Regions from separate parts of the Streptomyces sp. NPDC002044 genome, predicted to be linked through region 2. Evidence: riboswitches for the same ligand, from Rfam matches in the RefSeq annotation. Region 2 holds a riboswitch; each other region holds the start of a gene.

Region 1 (4,261 bases), on a different contig from region 2:
GCTGGTCATCGTCAACGCCCTCGCCCACTCGCCGTGGGGCGTCTTCTCCATCGGCATGACCATCCCGATCGCCCTCTTCATGGGCTTCTACCTCCGCGTGCTGCGGCCGGGCCGGGTCACCGAGGTCTCCCTCATAGGGGTCGCGCTGCTGCTGCTCGCGATCGTCGCGGGCGGCTGGGTCGCCGAGTCCTCCCTCGCCGGGACCTTCACCCTGGAGAAGGAGACGCTCGTCGTCTGGATGGTCGCGTACGGTTTCGTCGCCTCGGTCCTGCCGGTGTGGATGCTGCTCGCGCCCCGCGACTACCTCTCCACCTTCATGAAGGTCGGCACGATCGCGCTGCTCGCACTGGGCGTGGTCATCTCGATGCCCACCCTGAAGATGCCCGCGGTCACCGAGTTCGCCGCCCGCGGCGACGGCCCGGTCTTCGCCGGCTCGATGTTCCCGTTCGTGTTCATCACCATCGCGTGCGGGGCCCTGTCCGGATTCCACTCGCTGGTCGCCTCCGGCACCACCCCGAAGATGATCCAGAAGGAGACCCAGGTACGGGTCATCGGCTACGGCGCCATGCTGACCGAGTCCTTCGTCGCCATCATGGCGATGATCGCGGCCTGCATCATCGAGCCCGGCCTGTTCTTCGCCGTGAACTCGCCCCCCGGCGTCATCGGCACCACCGTCGAGACCGCCTCGCAGGCGGTGACGAACTTCGGCTTCGCCATCAGCCCGGAAGCCCTCGCGCAGGCCGCGAAGGACGTCGAGGAGACCAGTCTGCTCTCCCGTACGGGTGGAGCGCCGACCTTCGCACTCGGGATGTCGGAGATCTTCTCGGCCGTCATCGGCGGCGCCGGCATGAAGGCCTTCTGGTACCACTTCGCCATCATGTTCGAGGCACTGTTCATCCTGACCACCGTCGACGCGGGCACCCGCGTCGGCCGGTTCATGCTGCAGGACACCCTCGGCAACGTCCACAAGTCCTTCAAGGACGTCAGCTGGAAGCCCGGCGTGTGGTTCGCCAGCGCCATCGTCGTCGGCGGCTGGGGTTACTTCCTGTGGGTCGGCGTCAAGGACCCGCTGGGCGGCATCAACCAGCTCTTCCCGCTGTTCGGCATCGCGAACCAGCTGCTCGCGGCGGTCGCCCTGGCCGTCTGCACCACCCTCCTCGTCAAGTCCGGCCGGCTCAAGTGGGCCTGGGTGACGGGCGTGCCGCTGGCGTGGGACGTGGCCGTCACGCTCACCGCGAGCTACCAGAAGATCTTCTCGGAGGACGTGAAGGTCGGCTTCTTCGCGCAGCGCGACAAGTACCAGGCCGGCATCGACGCCGACAAGGTCCTGCCGCCCGCGAAGACCATGGGCGAGATGGAGACCGTGGTCACCAACGCCACGGTGGACGGCGTGCTGTGCGTGCTCTTCGCCGTCCTGATCATCGTCGTGCTGCTGGACGCCGCCCGGACCTGCTTCAAGGCGATCGCCGACCCGGCGTCCGTGAAGCTCTCCGAGGTCCCGTGGACCGAGTCGAAGATCGTCGCCCCGGCCGGGCTCGTCCCGACCGCCGAGGAGCGCGCCGAGCTCACGGCCGCGGGCCTGGACTCGGGCGGCGGCCGGGCGAAGGAGCCGGTCGCGTGAGCCGGGCGGCGCCCGGCCGCGCCGGTACGGGCCGCAGCGGTGCCGGGCGGCTGCGCCGGGCGCTGGCCCGGGCGCGGTACTTCGTACGGGAGTTCTCCGGCGAGGCCGCCTACGACCGGTACGTCGCCCACGCCCGCTCCCACGACCCCGACGCCGCGGTCCCGACCCGCCGGGCCTTCGAACGGGCCCGCACCGACGCCCGGGAGGCGGACCCCCGCGACGGCTTCCGCTGCTGCTGACCCGCTCGCCCCGAGGGCGCCCCGCCCCGAAGGCCCCGCCGCTCCTCGCGGCGGGGCCTTCGGCTTCCGGCGCCGCGACGGGGGGCCGGCCCGCCCGCCCGGCCCGCCCGCCCGGCACTCCGCCGCCCCGTACGCGTCCTGCACACTCGACCGCATGGACATGGTGATCAGGGCGGCGCTGCCCGCCGAATACGCGGAGCTGGGCGAGATCACGGCGCGGGCCTACCTCGCCGACGGGCATCTGGACGAGAGCGAGAACGAGCACTACCTGAACGTCCTGCGCGACGTGGCCGGCCGGGCCGCCCTGGCCGAGGTGCTCGTCGCCGAACGCGGCGGCCGCGTCCTCGGTGGAGTGACCTTCGCCGCGCCCGGGAGCCCGCTCGCCGACATCGCCGGCCCGGACGAGGCCGAGTTCCGGATGCTCGCCGTGGCCCGCGACGGCCGCGGGCAGGGCGCCGGCGAGGCGCTCGTACGGGCCTGCCTGGACCGGGCGCGGGCGATCGAGGGGGTTTCCGCGATGGTCCTCTCCACCCAGCGGAGCATGGCCGGGGCCCACCGGATCTACTCCCGGCTCGGTTTCGAACGCACTCCGGAACGGGACTGGGCGCCGATCGAGGGCCTCACCCTGCTGACGTACCGGCTGAAGCTGTAGCCGCGCCGACACAACATGTGGGGGCTTCCGCAGAGAGGCGCCCCCACATGTATGCTCAGGGCTGCTGTCGCCGCAGGGGAATCCGGTGCGAATCCGGAACTGTCCCGCAACGGTATGAAGTGCACCGATTGGTGTACCCGCAAGTCCGAGGACCTGCCGACAGCGCGCCCGGCTCGACCGAACCGGGCGCCGATACGTCCGGGCCTCGCGGTTGGGCCGGTGGACGCCATGCGGTGCGCGAGCTGCCTGCCCTGTCCGGGCCGACGCGTGCGCTGTCCCGCATGCGCCCCTCGCACCCCGCCCCGCCGATGACCGGGCCGAGCGAGGGAGAGCAACCCCCGTGACCATCGCGCCTTCCGCACCGCGCGCCGAGTCCGTTCCGTCCACGGCTCTTCATGGATCTGGCGAAGGTCCCGGGGCCGCACTCCTGCGTACCCTCACCGAACTGACGGCCGACCTCCCCGACACCGACCCCGGCCGGGTCGCCGCCGCCGCGCTGCGCGGCCGCAGCTCCATCGCCGACGAGGCCGAACTGCGCGGGCTGGCCACCGAGGCCGCCGCCGGGCTCATCTCCGAGGACCCGGCGTACTCCCGCCTCGCCGCCCGCCTGCTGACGCTGGCCGTGGCCGGGGAGGCCGCCGGCCAGGGTGCCACCTCCTTCTCCGCGTCCGTCGCCGTCGGCCACCGCGAGGGCCTGATCGCCGACCGCACCGCCGCGTTCGTCAAGGCCCACGCGGCCCGCCTGGACGCGCTGGTCGAGCACACCCTCGCCGAGGGCGCCGACGACCGCTTCGGCTTCTTCGGCCTGCGCACCCTGCACAGCCGCTACCTGCTGCGCCACCCGATCACCCGCCAGGTCGTGGAGACCCCGCAGTTCTTCATGCTGCGCGTGGCCTGCGGTCTCGCCGAGACCGGACCTGACAGCGAGACCGGCAGTGTCCAGGCCGTCGAGGAAGTGGCCTCGCTGTACCGGCTGATGAGCCGCCTCGACTACCTGCCGTCCTCCCCCACGCTCTTCAACTCCGGCACCCGGCACCCGCAGATGTCCTCCTGCTACCTGCTGGACTCCCCGCTGGACGAGCTCGACTCGATCTACGACCGCTACCACCAGGTCGCCCGCCTCTCCAAGCACGCCGGCGGCATCGGCCTCTCGTACTCCCGCATCCGCGCCCGCGGTTCGCTGATCCGCGGCACCAACGGCCACTCCAACGGCATCGTCCCGTTCCTGAAGACCCTCGACGCCTCCGTCGCCGCCGTGAACCAGGGCGGCCGCCGCAAGGGCGCCGCCGCCGTCTACCTGGAGACCTGGCACGCGGACATCGAGGAGTTCCTGGAGCTCCGCGACAACACCGGCGAGGACCAGCGCCGCACGCACAACCTGAACCTCGCCCACTGGGTGCCGGACGAGTTCATGCGCCGCGTGAACGCCGACGCCGACTGGTCGCTGTTCTCCCCGGCCGAGGTCCCCGAGCTGGTGGACCTGTGGGGCGACGACTTCGACGCCGCGTACCGCGCGGCCGAGGCCGCGGGCCTGGCCCGCAAGACCATTCCCGCCCGCGAGCTGTACGGCCGGATGATGCGCACCCTCGCGCAGACCGGCCAGGGCTGGATGACCTTCAAGGACGCCTCCAACCGCACGGCCAACCAGACCGCCGAGCCGGGCACCGTCGTCCACTCCTCCAACCTCTGCACCGAGATCATCGAGGTCACCAACGACGGCGAGACCGCCGTCTGCAACCTCGGTTCGGT
Region 2 (4,261 bases):
TACCGCCCGACGTTCCGGCGGACGTGCCGCCGCCGGGGGGCGGGGTGGGCTGCGCAACGGTGCCGTCCAGGCTCCGGGCCAGGACGCCGAAGGAGATGCCGGTGGCGCCGCCGACGGCCTGGGTGGAGGCCCGTACGTCGGAGCCGCGCTGGCCCTCCTTCGCCACGTTGAAGCCGCCGTCCGCGTTCTGCTGCGCGGACAGGAACATACGGGCCTTGGCGATCTGGGCGCCGTACCCGGCCGCGTCCAGGGACAGGCCCTGCACCGCCAGCGCCGTGGAGTTCACGGAGGTGCCCGAGGCGCCGGGGAAGCCGCCGTCGGGCAGCTGCTTCGTCGCGATCCACGCGAGGGCCCTGTCCACCGAGCCCCGGGCCCGCGCCCCCTCCGCCAGGTCCAGGGCCATCGCGGCCATGGCGGTGGAGTCGACGTCGGCGTCGCCGGTCGGCGGGATCAGGCTGGGCCAGGCCCCCGACGGCTGCTGAAGGCTCCCCAGGTAGGTGACGGGCGCCTGCGCCGCGCTCTTCTCACCGGCGCGCGACTGCGCCATGACCCCCAGGGCCTGGCCGAAGACGGACGGCGTGTAGGTGTAGTTCCCCGCGGCCGCGCAGCTGCGGTCGGGCGCCTGGCTCGGCGCCGCGCACACACCCTTGGCGAGGGCGGCGATCAGGTCGTTGCCGCCGAAGGCGCGCGGGTCGCGGCCGACCGCCTCCGCGAGGAGCGCGGCCTTGCCGAGGGAGCCGCCGGACGCGTACTTGGTGCCCAGCCCGGTCCAGTCGATGACGGTGCGTCCCTCGCCGTCCTTGCCGCCCTTGTCGAGGAAGTCCACGATGCCGCGGAGCCTGGCGTTGTCCAGGCCGGTGGCGGCGAGCGCGTACGCGCCGTCGATGGTGAGACCGAAGTCGGCGCGGCCGGTCTTGCCGCCCGCGCTGTAGTAGGCGCCCTGGAGGAGGTTGGCCGGGCCGGTGAGGTAGGCGACGCCCCTCTTGAGGTCGGGGCCGTCACCGGGCGCGGAGGTGGGCGGGTTCGTCGGCGGGCTTGTCGGCGGGGTGGTGGGCGGGGTGGTCGGGGGCTCGGTCGGCCCGGGCCGCTTGGTGGTGAGGGCCGCCAGGCTGGTGTGACGGCCGGCGAGGACCGCGTGGACCGTCGGGTAGATCGCGGACTCGGTGGCCCCCTCGAAGCCGAAGCCGCCGTCGGCCAGCTGCTGCTTGGAGAGCCAGGACACGGCCGCGTCGGCCCGCGCGGTGTCGCCGAGGAGGCGCAGCGCCTGCGCGGCGTGGGCCGTCGCGAAGGGGCTGCCCGTGGTGGCGCCCGTATAGCCGGGGAACCCGCCGTCCGCGAGCTGCGCCGCCTTCAGGTACGTGAGGGCCTTGCCGAGGGCCGCGTCGTGACCGCCGGCCTCGTGCAGCGCCAGGACGGCCTGGCCGGTGGCCATGGGGTCCGGGTCGCAGTTCTGGCCCGCGCGGATGAGGATGCCGGTGAAGCCGCCCGTCTCGCACTGGACGTCGGTGAGCCGGGCCAGCGACGCGGCGGGCGGGATGGCGCCGCCGCGCAGGACGGCGAGCACCGCGAGGGCCTGACCCTCGGTCTGCTCGGCACCGGGGAAGTCGCCCTTGCCCGTGCAGCCGGGGGCGTCCCCGGTCTCGGGGCCGAACGGGCAGACGTGCTTCAGGAGATCGCCGACCAGGTCGTGTCCGCCGAAGGCCCGCGGGGCGCCCTCGGTGCTCGCGGCGAGCAGGGCGAGACGGGCGGCGGCCTTGGCGTCGGGCGCCTTGTCCTTGCCGGCCGGGTAGGCGTAGGCGTCGGTGTCCTTCGCGAGGAAGGCGGTGACCTTGTCGAGGCCCGTGCTCTTGCCGCCGGCCGCGGCCAGGGCGTAGGCGCTCTCCACGGTGAGGAAGTGGTTGGGGGCGTCGGCGCCCTCGTCGACGACGCGTTCGCCGTCCGTGAGCCGGGTCGACAGCCACTTCGCCGCGGCCGTGGCGTCGACCTCGCCGGCCGGAACGGTGGGGGTGCCGGTCGGGTCCGGGGTCGGGGCCGTGCCGCCACCGGCACGCACCTGGTCGGGGGAGAAGGCCGGCTTGCCGGTGGTCCCGCCGGCCTGCGTCCCGCCGAACACCCAGGCGTCGACGTCACCGGCCTGGGGCTTGCGGTCCATGGCCCCGAACTGGCTGTACTTCCAGCTGTTCTGGCCCGGGGAAGCGGTCCAGTAGGACCAGTAGGCCGTCGCCTGCGGGGTGAGGACGCAGTCCTCGCGGTCCGCAGTGGGGTACTGCGTACCGGAGTTGAAGTCGCCGTGGCCGATCCGGCAGATGAAGCCGTCGCCGTCGTGCCCGGTGCCCTCGGTGGTGAACCCGGCCTCGTGCAGCAGGTCGTAGCCGCTGGTGGGGGTGGCGTCGCAGCCGCGCACGACCTTGCCGGCGAAGGGGCCGAAGTCGACGGCCACCACCGCGCCGGTCGTGGCGGTGCAGCTCTCGATCGGGTCGGCGGTCGCGGCGGAGGTGCCCGCGACGAACGCCACGCCCCCGACGAAGGTGAGCAGCCCCGCCGATAGGAGGGACAGAAGTCCACGTCTGCCCGCGCGCCGGTCTGTTCGCTCTGTGGTACCCACCACGGCCCCTCGTGTCGTCCGGGCGGCCTGAGCGTGGCGAAAGAGGCCCCACGGGACGGCGCAAGCCGCGGCGGAGCCCGTCGAACCACGCCGTAGTCCGCGACGGCGTTCCTCGTTGAATGACTTGGCTCCAGGCATTCCGGCTCGCCCGCACTCTGTACGGGCCTACGGTTGCGGGTCAGCGCCGGATTCCGACCGGCTTCCCCTGGAGTTGAGTGCGTATCAGCCGGAGTGAAACACGGTGGTAAACGCAGCGTCAAGGTGGCCTGAATCTCATCGCGGGCCCTCCCGGGCAGGGGTGCCGGTACCGCTGGCGCGGCCATGATCCCTCCGGTAGCGTCCAGGGCTGCCACATGGGGGAACCCGGTGAGAGACCGGGGCTGACGCGCAGCGGTGTGGAACGGCAGGGGGCCGTTCCGAGCCCGAATGCCCAGGAGGCAGAGCACCACTGGAAGCCGTACCACGCGATCGGACGGCGGCCACCGCCTCCGGCCTGCCCAGGCCGCGCAGAGGTGTGTCCGGCCGGCGTCCCTCATCTCAGGAGCAGGCCATGTCCCGTCCCACGTCTTCCCGCCGCGTCGCGCTCGCGGTGCCCGCCGCCCTCGGGGCCTTCGCCCTGACGGTGCTGCCCGCCGCCGCGACCTCGACACCGGCCCAGATCGCCACGTCCAAGACGAACGGCGTCGCCTACCTCAAGTCCCTGCAGGCCGCCGACGGTTCGTACGCCGGCTCCGGTCTCTCCAACGAGTGGGCGTTCAGCGCCTTCGCGGCGGCGGGCACGGCGGCCGTGGACGTCACACCGGGCGGTGACGTGACGAAGAACGCCCGCACCGTCTACCGCAACCTGCTCTCCACGGCCGGCTGGCCGTCCGGTTCGCCGGTCGTCACCGACTACGAGCGCGGCGCGCTCAACGCGTACGCCGCGGGCATCGACCCGGCGCGCGTCTCCGCCTCGCGCAACCTCATCGCGAACGTCTACGGCTACTGGCAGACGGCGGAGGCCGGTTACTTCGGATCGTCGTCGAACTACAACGGGACCGTCTTCGCGGCGCTCTCCCTGGCCGGCGCCAGAACGCAGGCGGGCGGTCAGCGCGTGCCGCAGTCCCTGCTCGACTCGATGATCACCCGGATCCGGGCCAACCAGCACAACGACGGCGGCTGGACCTTCAGCAAGGCCGAGGGCAACCCGGCGCAGCTCGCGGCCGCGAGCGACATCGACATGACGGGCGCCTCGATGGCGGCCCTGTGTGTCGCGGGCGTCCCGAACACCGACGCGGACGTCGTCCAGGCCAAGAACTTCCTGAAGTCGAAGCTCGTCAGCTCCTCCGGTGCTTTCGATTCCCTGTACGGCATCAACACCAACTCCAACGGCTGGGCCGTGTCCGGCCTGGGCGCCTGCGGCATCAACCCGCAGACCGGCGACTTCCTCACCTCGACGGGCAAGACCCCGGTCGACTTCCTGATCGCCCAGCAGTTCAACCCGGGCGGTGGCTTCAAGTACCTGCCGAGCGACACCTCGCCGCAGGCGTACGCCTCCGTCGACGGCCTGCGCGCCGTCGCCGGCGGCGGGTTCACGGCCGCGCCCCCCACGCCGGTGACGGCGGGCGCCCCGAAGTGGGTCGCGCAGTCGACGTTCACGGCCGGTACGGCCACCAG
Region 3 (4,261 bases), on a different contig from region 2:
GTCCAGGAACGGCTCCCCGCCCAGCACCTCGGCCACGCCGTGGTGGATCTCGTACCCCTCGACCGGCTCGCCGAGCGCGGTGCCCACCGGCCGGGCGAGGGTCTTCTCCCGCTCGAAGCGGACGCGTACGGGCAGCAGGCCCAGGCCGTCGACCGCCCCGGCCCGCGATTCGACCTCGTCCTCGATGTGTTCGCCCAGCACCTGGAACCCGCCGCAGATCCCCAGCACCGGCCGGCCGTCGGCGGCCCGCCGGGCCAGCGCGTCGGCGAGGCCGCGCTCGCGCAGCCAGGCCAGCGCCTTCACCGTGCCGCGCGTACCGGGTACGACGACCAGGTCCGCGTCGGCCAGCTCCTCGGCCCGGTCCACGAACCGCACCACGACCCCCGGCTCGGCGGCGAGCGCGTCCACGTCCGTGAAGTTCGACATCAGCGGCACCGCGCACACCGCGACCCGCAGCACGTCCTCACCGACCGGCGGCGCCACCACCGATTCCCGGACCGTGCCGCGCAGGGACACCCGCAGGCCGTCCTCCTCGTCGATGCCGAGGCCGTGCCGGAAGGGCAGTACTCCGTACGTCCCGCGGCCGGTCAGACCGCGCAGCATCTCCATGCCGGGCTCCAGCAGCGACACGTCACCCCGGAACTTGTTCACCAGGTACCCCGCGATCAGCGACTGGTCCTCCGGGGACAGCAACGCCGTGGTCCCGAAGAAGGACGCGAAGACCCCGCCCCGGTCGATGTCCCCCACCACGACCACCGGGAACCGCGCGGCCCGGGCGATCCCCATGTTGACGATGTCGGTCCGGCGCAGGTTGATCTCGGCCGGACTCCCCGCGCCCTCGCAGATCACGGCGTCGTACGTGCCCCGCAACTGCTCCAGGCAGTCCGTGACGACGCCGAGCAGCTGCTCCCGCCGCCCGCCCCGCGGCTCCGCCCCGGGGGCGGAGCCCCCGGCCGTGCCGAAGAACCCGCGGGCGTTCATCTCGCCCACCGGCCTGCCCAGCAGCACCACCTGGCTGCTCTGGTCACTGCCCGGCTTGAGCAGCACCGGGTTCATCAGCGCGGTCGGCTCCACCCGGGCGGCCTGCGCCTGCATCGCCTGGGCGCGGCCGATCTCGGCGCCCTCGCGGGTCACGAAGGAGTTCAGCGACATGTTCTGCGCCTTGAAGGGCGCCACCTTCACGCCGGTGCGGGCCAGCCAGCGGCAAATGCCCGCCGTGACCACGCTCTTGCCCGCGTCGGACGTCGTACCGGCGACCAGCAGTCCGCCGCCGCGCTTCGCGCCGCTCACGGGCGACCTTTCCTCGTACGGGAGAGGGGGGAGAGAGGGGACAGGGGAGAGACAGGCGAGACGGGCGAGGTGCGGAAGGCGCGCGCGGCCAGCGTCCGTGCTGCCACGCAGGCCCCCAGCGCCAGCCAGGTCACGTTCCGCGACAGCCGGACCGCCCGCTCGATGTCGGCGACCTCGACGGGCCGTCCGGCCGCGCCGTTGAGCACGGCCCGGTGCTCGACGCGGCCGCCGTACGCCAGGGTGCCGCCCAGGCGCACGCCGAGCGCCCCCGCGAAGGAGGACTCGACGGGGCCGGCGTTCGGGCTGGGGTGCCGGGAGGCGTCCGCGCGCCAGGCCCGCAGGGCCCCCCGCCGGTCGGGGCCGGCCAGGACGGCGGCGAGCGCGGTCAGCCGGGCGCCCGGCCAGCCCGCCACGTCGTCGAGCCGGGCGGAGGCCCAGCCGTAGCGCAGGTGACGGGGGGACCTGTGGCCGACCATCGCGTCCAGGGTGTTCACGGCGCGGAAGGCCAGCAGCCCGGGGACCCCGGCGACGGCGCCCCACACCAGGGCCCCGACGACCGCGTCGGAGGTGTTCTCGGCGACGGACTCCACGACGGCCCGGGCCATCTGCTGCTCGTCCAGGGCCTGCGGATCGCGTCCGCACAGATGCGGCAGCCGCTCCCGGGCCGCCTCGGCGTCCCCGGCGGCCAGCGAACCGCCGATGGCCCGGGCCTCGCGGCCCAGCGAGGTGCCGCCGACGACGGCCCAGGTGGCGGCGGCGGTCAGGGCGATCCGGGCGGCCGCGGGCCGGGAGCGCACGGCGCGGGCGCCGAGCAGGCCGACGGCGGTCGCGCCCCCGGCGCAGACCAGGGTGTGCTGGGCGCCCCGGGCGCGGTCGTCGCGCCACAGGGCGCGCTCGACGGCGGCGGCGGCCCGTCCGAAGGCGGCCACGGGGTGCCCGCGACGCGGATCCCCGAGGATCCGGTCGCCGATCAGGCCCGCCGCGGCGCCGTACGCGAAGACGCGGTCGGCACGCATGGTGGAAGACATGTCCTCACTCAGGGTCCGCGCCCTGGTTCGACGTGACCGGCGGCGAGAGTTCCTGGCTCCCGGGGCGCACTCGGTGGAGTGCCCCCGGTGACAGTGGCGGGACCGCGCCGGATTCGCACCGGCTTCCTCTCCATGCCGCCGTAATGGCTCGGGCAGTCCACCACGCACCGAGAAGGCCCGTCAACTCGCCGTTGACCTGCGGCGGGGCCGCGGCCGGGGACCCGACGGCGCGCGGCGGACGGCGCGGGGCGTACGGCCGACGCGCGGCGCACGGCCGGTCATGCGAAAGCTCCCCCCGGAGAAACCCGGAGGGAGCCCGCGCGCACCGTGCCCGACGGATCAGGCGACGATCAGGTAGATCCCGTACGCCACGGCCGCCGTGACGAGCGCGAAGCAGGCGTACGCCCCGCTGCGGGCCAGGGTGGCGCTGCCGCCCTGTTCGGTGGCGGCCTCGTGCTTGGACAGGCCCACGAGGCCCAGGGTGAACAGGGCCACGAGGGCGACGGTGGCGGAGAGGCTGACCCCGAAGACGGAGCCGAGTGCTTCCCAGTCGATCTTCATACTGCCGTTCCTCTGCAGATCTCGGTCAGACCGCGGCGGCCGGAGCCGCCGGGGTCGTCGTCGCGGCCGGGATGGTGGCCCGGAGGTCGTCGTCCGCCATGGCCGCGGCCGCGGCGGTGGTCGGCGGGACGGTGACGGCGGCCATGGCCGTGGTCACGACGCCCTGCTCCGGCTCCGCGGCGCCGGCCGGCTCCACCTCGTTGACGTTGTTGTGGTCGACGACCTGGCGGCGCGAGATGACCCAGATGGCGAAGCAGGAGGCGACCAGGAAGACCGTGACGGCGGCGATGCCGATGTCACCGGTCCGCATGACCAGCTCCGCACCGGCGGCGACCAGGGCGGCGGCCGGCAGGGTCAGGCCCCAGGCGATGAACATGCGGGTGGCGGTGGACCAGCGGACCACGCCGCCCTTGCGCCCCAGACCGGAACCCATGACGGCGCCGGAGCACGCGTGGGTGGTGGAGAGGGAGAAGCCGAGGGACGAGGAGGCCAGGATGACGCTCGCCGCGGAGGTCTGGGCGGCGAAGCCCTGCTGCGGCTGGAGGTCGGTCAGGCCCTTGCCCATGGTGCGGATGATGCGCCAGCCGCCCAGGTAGGTGCCCATCGCGATGGCGAGGCCGGCGGACACGATGACCCAGACCGGCGGATTGGCGCCGGCGGGCAGCGCGTTGCCGGCGACGAGCGCCAGCGTGATGATGCCCATCGTCTTCTGCGCGTCGTTGGTTCCGTGCGCGAGGGAGACGAGGCCCGCCGAGGCGATCTGACCGGCGCGGTACCCCTTCGCGGAGGTCTTCTCGCCGACCTTGTGGCCGAGCTTGTAGGTGACCTTCGCCGCCAGCAGCGCGGCCAGGCCGGCCACCAGCGGAGCGGCGATGGCGGGGATGAGCACCTTGGTGAGGACGACGCTGCCGTTGACCGCGCCCATGCCCGCCGAAGCGACCGCGGCGCCGATCAGGCCGCCCATCAGGGCGTGCGAGGAACTCGAGGGCAGGCCGACCAGCCAGGTGACGAGGTTCCAGAGGATGGCTCCGACCAGGGCGGCGAAGATCACCTCTGGCTGGATGCCTTCTTCGTTGACCAGGCCCTTGGAGATCGTCTTGGCGACCTCCACGGACATGAACGCGCCGACGAGGTTGAGTACGGCGGACATGGCCACCGCCGTCTTGGGCTTGAGGGCGCCGGTCGAGATGGTGGTGGCCATCGCGTTGGCCGTGTCGTGAAAACCGTTCGTGAAGTCGAACACGAGAGCGGTGATGATCACGATCCCGAGGAGAAGCGTTATGTGCTCCATTTACCCAGGCTTCTGTTTGACGTCAGTGGCTCGGCGACCGTAGGCAACCTGGATGAACGGAAGATGAACTGACCCGGGCGGAGCGGTGTAC
Region 4 (4,261 bases), on a different contig from region 2:
CGCGCCCACCCGGGCGCGGACCTCGGGCTCCGGCAGACCGAGGTTCATCGGACCGAACGACACGTCCTGCTCCACGGAGGCCGCGAACAGCTGGTCGTCCGGGTCCTGCACCACCAGCTGGACCGACGTCCGCAGCCGGGTCAGCCCGGCGCGGCCGTGACCTACCTCCGCACCGTCGAGCAGCAGCGCGCCCGAGCCCGGCCGCAGGCCCCCGCTCAGCAGGCGCATCAGCGTGGTCTTGCCGCTGCCGTTGCGCCCCAGCAGCACCAGGGCGCGGCCCTCGGGGATCGCGAAGTCCACGCCGGACAGCACCTCGGGGCCGTCCTCGTAGGCGTAGCCCGCGCCGGCCAGTTCCACCAGCGGCTTCACAGGTACAGCTCCTTCAGTACGAGGGTCAGGGCGACCAGGGAGGCGAGCAGGGCGGCCGTCCCGGCCAGGAACCGCCGGGACAGCGCCGTCTCGGGCACCAGCACGCGCAGCGTGCCGTCGTAGCCGCGCCCGGCCAGCCCCGACTGGAGCCGCGCCGCGCGGTCGAAGGCCCGGACGAACGAGGTCGCGGCGAGCCCGGCGACCGAACGCCACGCCGCCGCCCGCCCGGTGTTGCCGAGGCGGGCCGCCTGGGCCTGGCGTACGCGGGCCAGGGAGTCGAGCAGCAGGAAACCGATCCGGTACATGACCAGGGCCACGTCCACGACCGGGGCCGGCACCCCGGCCCGGACCAGCCGCGGCAGCAGGTCCGAGACGGGGGTGGTGAAGGCGAACAGCAGCACCCCCAGGGAGGCCGCGGAGGTCCGCAGCAGCAGTTCGCCCGCGTGCCGGGGGCCGTCGGGGGCCAGCGCGACGAACCCCGCCGGGCCGCCCACGGAGAACAGCAGCGGCAGCGCCCCGGTGAAGCAGAAGCCCAGCGGGATCCGGAACGCCCGCCACAGCTGCCGCCCCGCCACCCCGGCGGGGCCCAGCAGCAGGGCGAGGGTCGCCGCGGCGACCAGCGGCCCGCCGGGCCACGGCGGCAGGCACACCGCCGTGACCGTCAGGCCCACCCCGAGCACCGCCTTCTCCAGCGGATGGCGGCGGCGCCAGCGGCTGCCGTGCGCCGCCGCGTCGATCGGCAGCACCGCCTACGACTGCGCGGAGGCGTCGGGCGCGGTGGCGCCGGTGGCGCCCGCCGCGGCGGCACCCTGGCGGCGCCCCTTGCGGACCCCGAAGTAGTACGCGAGCACGCCCGCGCCGAGCGCCGCCTGCAGGGCGAACAGCGCCGACTCGATCTCCCCGGAAGGGGGTTCGTACAGCGGCGTGAACCACGGCTCGTAGTCCGGCTTCAGCTCGGTGATGGCCGTCTCCGCCTGCGCGTCGGCGCCCGCGAACGGCTCTTCCTTGCCCTCGCCCAGTCCCAGCGCGAGCGGGAGCACGGCCAGCGCCGCGACCAGGAGCAGCAGCAGGGTGTTGATCTTCGCGTTCCGGCTCATCAGACCGTCGCCTCCCGCTTGGTCTTGCCGGACGTGAGCTTCGCGACGCCGAGCCGGATCAGGTCCGACTTGCTGGACTGCATCAGCAGCCGTACGACGAGCACGGTCAGCAGGCCCTCGCTTACCGCGAGCGGGATCTGCGTCAGCGCGAAGATCTCACCGAACTTCACCAGCGAGCCGGTGAAGCCGGTGGCCTGGTCGGGGAAGGCCAGCGCCAGCTGGACGGAGGTGACGCAGTAGGTGACCAGGTCGGCGAAGAAGGCACCGGAGAACACGGCGACCATCAGCGGCGCGCCGGTCCCGCGCAGCAGGCGGTAGACGGCGTACCCGGCCCAGGGTCCGGCGATGGCCATCGAGAAGACGTTCGCGCCGAGGGTGGTGAGCCCGCCGTGCGCCAGCAGCAGCGCCTGGAACAGCAGGGTGATCGTCCCCAGCACCGCCATGACCGGCGGCCGGAAGAGGATCGCTCCGAGCCCCGTTCCGGTGGGGTGCGAGCAGCTGCCCGTCACCGAGGGGATCTTCAGGGCGGACAGGACGAACGTGAACGCTCCGGCCGCACCGAGCAGCAGCGTGCTCTCCGGGTTGGCCTTGACCTCGCGGGTCAGGGCGCGGACCCCGTGTACGACAAAGGGAGCGGACGCGGCGCCCCAGGCGACCGCGTGCAAGGGGGGCAGAAACCCCTCGGCTATATGCATGAGTAGAGACCTCTCCAGCACCTCGTGGATGGACGACGCGCCTCGGCCGGTCTCCTGGCTCACGGGTGCTGATGCCCGGGCTCCGCCTTCCCGGGGCCGAGCGGTCACCCGCACGACGCCCAGTGGCTTCCCGTAGGAGTGGAGCCGGACTTCCCGATCACAGTGGCGAGGGCCGCACCGGTTTTTCACCGGTTTCCCGAACACCAAGGCCCGATGACCCTAGTCGGCCGCGCGGACCGGTCACAACCCGCCCCTCGCGGGCGCCGTCCGCTGGCGCTCCGGCCGGGGCCCGGACAGGGTGGGAGCGTGCCTGCCGATGATGAAACCCCGACCCCGCCCGACTACTCGGGCCTGTCCGCCGTCTACGTGAACTGCACGCTCAAGCGATCACCCGAGGCCAGCAACACCGACGGCCTGATCGCCCGGAGCCGCGCGGTCATGGAGGCGGCCGGCGCCCGGACCTCGGTCATCCGCGCCGTCGACCACGACATCGCGACCGGCGTCTGGCCGGACATGACCGAGCACGGCTGGGAGAGCGACCAGTGGCCGGTCCTCTACAGCCGGATCATGGACGCCGACATCCTCGTGCTGTGCGGGCCGATCTGGCTCGGTGACAACAGCTCCGTGATGAAGCGGGTCATCGAGCGGCTCTACGCCTGCTCCTCCCTGCTGAACGAGAAGGGCCAGTACGCGTACTACGGGCGCGTCGGCGGCGCGCTGATCACCGGCAACGAGGACGGCGTCAAGCACTGCGCCATGAACGTCCTCTACAGCCTCCAGCACCTGGGCTACGCGATCCCGCCCCAGGCCGACGCGGGCTGGATCGGCGAGGCCGGCCCCGGGCCCTCCTACCTGGACCCGGGCTCCGGCGGCCCCGAGAACGACTTCACCAACCGGAACACCGCCTTCATGTCCTGGAACCTGATGCACCTGGCAGCCCTGCTCAAGCGGGCGGGCGGCATGCCGGCCCACGGGAACCAGCGCTCGCTGTGGGACGCGGGCTGCCGGTTCGACTTCCCCAACCCCGAGCACCGCTGAGGCACGGGGCCCGGGGACGGCGGCGCCGCCCCCCGGGCCCCGGCCCGGTCAGCACACGTTGGGGTGCGCGATGTCCAGCACCAGCCGCTCGGGCGCGTGCAGGACGCTGGTGGAGTAGGCGGGCTTGGTGTCGAAGGCGGCGCCGAAGGTCACGTACCCCTCGTAGTCGCCGGTCATGGCGAGGCCCTTGAGCTTGCTGAGGTAGATCTTCTGCAGACGCGGGCCCTGGTAGACGTTCTGCCCCGCGTCGTCGTGACCGGCGGCGGGGTTCAGGCGGACTTCCAGGAAGTACTTCCCGGCCAGCGGCACGGGCTTGCCGGACCCGTCGTAGTACAGCTTGGGCACGGGCGTGACGGTGACCCCGGGGACGTACCCCTGGAGGTCGATGACGACCCGGTCGAACGTGCAGTGACCGCCCCAGCGGGCATTGACGACGAGCGGGGTCTGGGTGCGGGCGGCGGCCTGGGCGGCCGATGCCGGTGCGGCGAGGGCGAGGCCGGCGGTGAGCAGGGCGCCGGTGGCCAGGGCCACGAGCTGCCGGCGGCGGCGCCGCGCGAACGGCGGACGGTGGGTGGGACGCGGACGCGGGTGGTTCGTGACGTCGTTCATGACGTCCCCCGATTCTCCGGAGACGGGGACTGCGCTGTCACAGCCAAGGACACCTGCCGGACGGCGGCGGTTCCCGCGGCCGGGTGTCAGCCGGGCAGCAGCGCGTCCAGCTCCGCGTCCAGGTCGTAGTGCCGGTGCTCCAGGCCGCGCGGGACCAGCTGGGTCAGGCGGCGGCACAGCCCGCGCACGTCCTTGGCGCGGGCGGAGAACACGCAGCTCTTCCCGCCGTTGCTGAAGGCCAGGAAGACCCGCGGCTCGGTGCCCTTCCAGCGCGGCCAGACCTGTATGTCGCCCTCGCCGGTGGCGCAGGTCTCCCCGTCGAGCAGCAGGTCGCGGGCGAACACCCAGCGCGCCAGATGGGCGCCGCCGCCCTGGAGGTCCACGGCGACTTCGTACGGCCGGTCGGAGCGGTACGTGAAGGCCCCGTGCACCGGGAGGGAGACGGGCGAGGTC

Evidence for each region. A riboswitch is a leader RNA that binds a small molecule or an ion and turns the genes downstream of it on or off. The one in region 2 is predicted to bind cobalamin.
Region 1: linked by a shared signal. The riboswitch ahead of ABT106_RS20510 (ribonucleoside-diphosphate reductase subunit alpha) and the one ahead of ABT106_RS24085 (prenyltransferase/squalene oxidase repeat-containing protein) in region 2 are both predicted to bind cobalamin.
Region 3: linked by a shared signal. The riboswitch ahead of ABT106_RS16220 (cobalamin biosynthesis protein) and the one ahead of ABT106_RS24085 (prenyltransferase/squalene oxidase repeat-containing protein) in region 2 are both predicted to bind cobalamin.
Region 4: linked by a shared signal. The riboswitch ahead of ABT106_RS07725 (energy-coupling factor ABC transporter permease) and the one ahead of ABT106_RS24085 (prenyltransferase/squalene oxidase repeat-containing protein) in region 2 are both predicted to bind cobalamin.

The regions. Positions count from the first base shown of each region.
Region 1 is NZ_JBEOXU010000082.1:19,683-23,943, reverse strand. It holds gene ABT106_RS20525 (carbon starvation CstA family protein) at 1-1,621, shown strand, start outside; gene ABT106_RS20520 (CstA-like transporter-associated (seleno)protein) at 1,672-1,860, shown strand; gene ABT106_RS20515 (GNAT family N-acetyltransferase) at 2,015-2,512, shown strand; cobalamin riboswitch at 2,554-2,687, shown strand; gene ABT106_RS20510 (ribonucleoside-diphosphate reductase subunit alpha) at 2,853-4,261, shown strand, end outside.
Region 2 is NZ_JBEOXU010000115.1:241-4,501, forward strand. It holds gene ABT106_RS24080 (prenyltransferase/squalene oxidase repeat-containing protein) at 1-2,605, opposite strand, end outside; cobalamin riboswitch at 2,925-3,050, shown strand; gene ABT106_RS24085 (prenyltransferase/squalene oxidase repeat-containing protein) at 3,156-4,261, shown strand, end outside.
Region 3 is NZ_JBEOXU010000056.1:11,744-16,004, forward strand. It holds gene ABT106_RS16215 (cobyric acid synthase) at 1-1,290, opposite strand, end outside; gene ABT106_RS16220 (cobalamin biosynthesis protein) at 1,287-2,306, opposite strand; cobalamin riboswitch at 2,344-2,494, opposite strand; gene ABT106_RS16225 (hypothetical protein) at 2,658-2,879, opposite strand; gene ABT106_RS16230 (inorganic phosphate transporter) at 2,905-4,170, opposite strand.
Region 4 is NZ_JBEOXU010000019.1:27,903-32,163, forward strand. It holds gene ABT106_RS07710 (ATP-binding cassette domain-containing protein) at 1-369, opposite strand, end outside; gene cbiQ (cobalt ECF transporter T component CbiQ) at 366-1,115, opposite strand; gene ABT106_RS07720 (energy-coupling factor ABC transporter substrate-binding protein) at 1,119-1,466, opposite strand; gene ABT106_RS07725 (energy-coupling factor ABC transporter permease) at 1,466-2,161, opposite strand; cobalamin riboswitch at 2,189-2,384, opposite strand; gene ABT106_RS07730 (flavodoxin family protein) at 2,468-3,199, shown strand; gene ABT106_RS07735 (AMIN-like domain-containing (lipo)protein) at 3,248-3,808, opposite strand; gene ABT106_RS07740 (SsgA family sporulation/cell division regulator) at 3,895-4,261, opposite strand, start outside.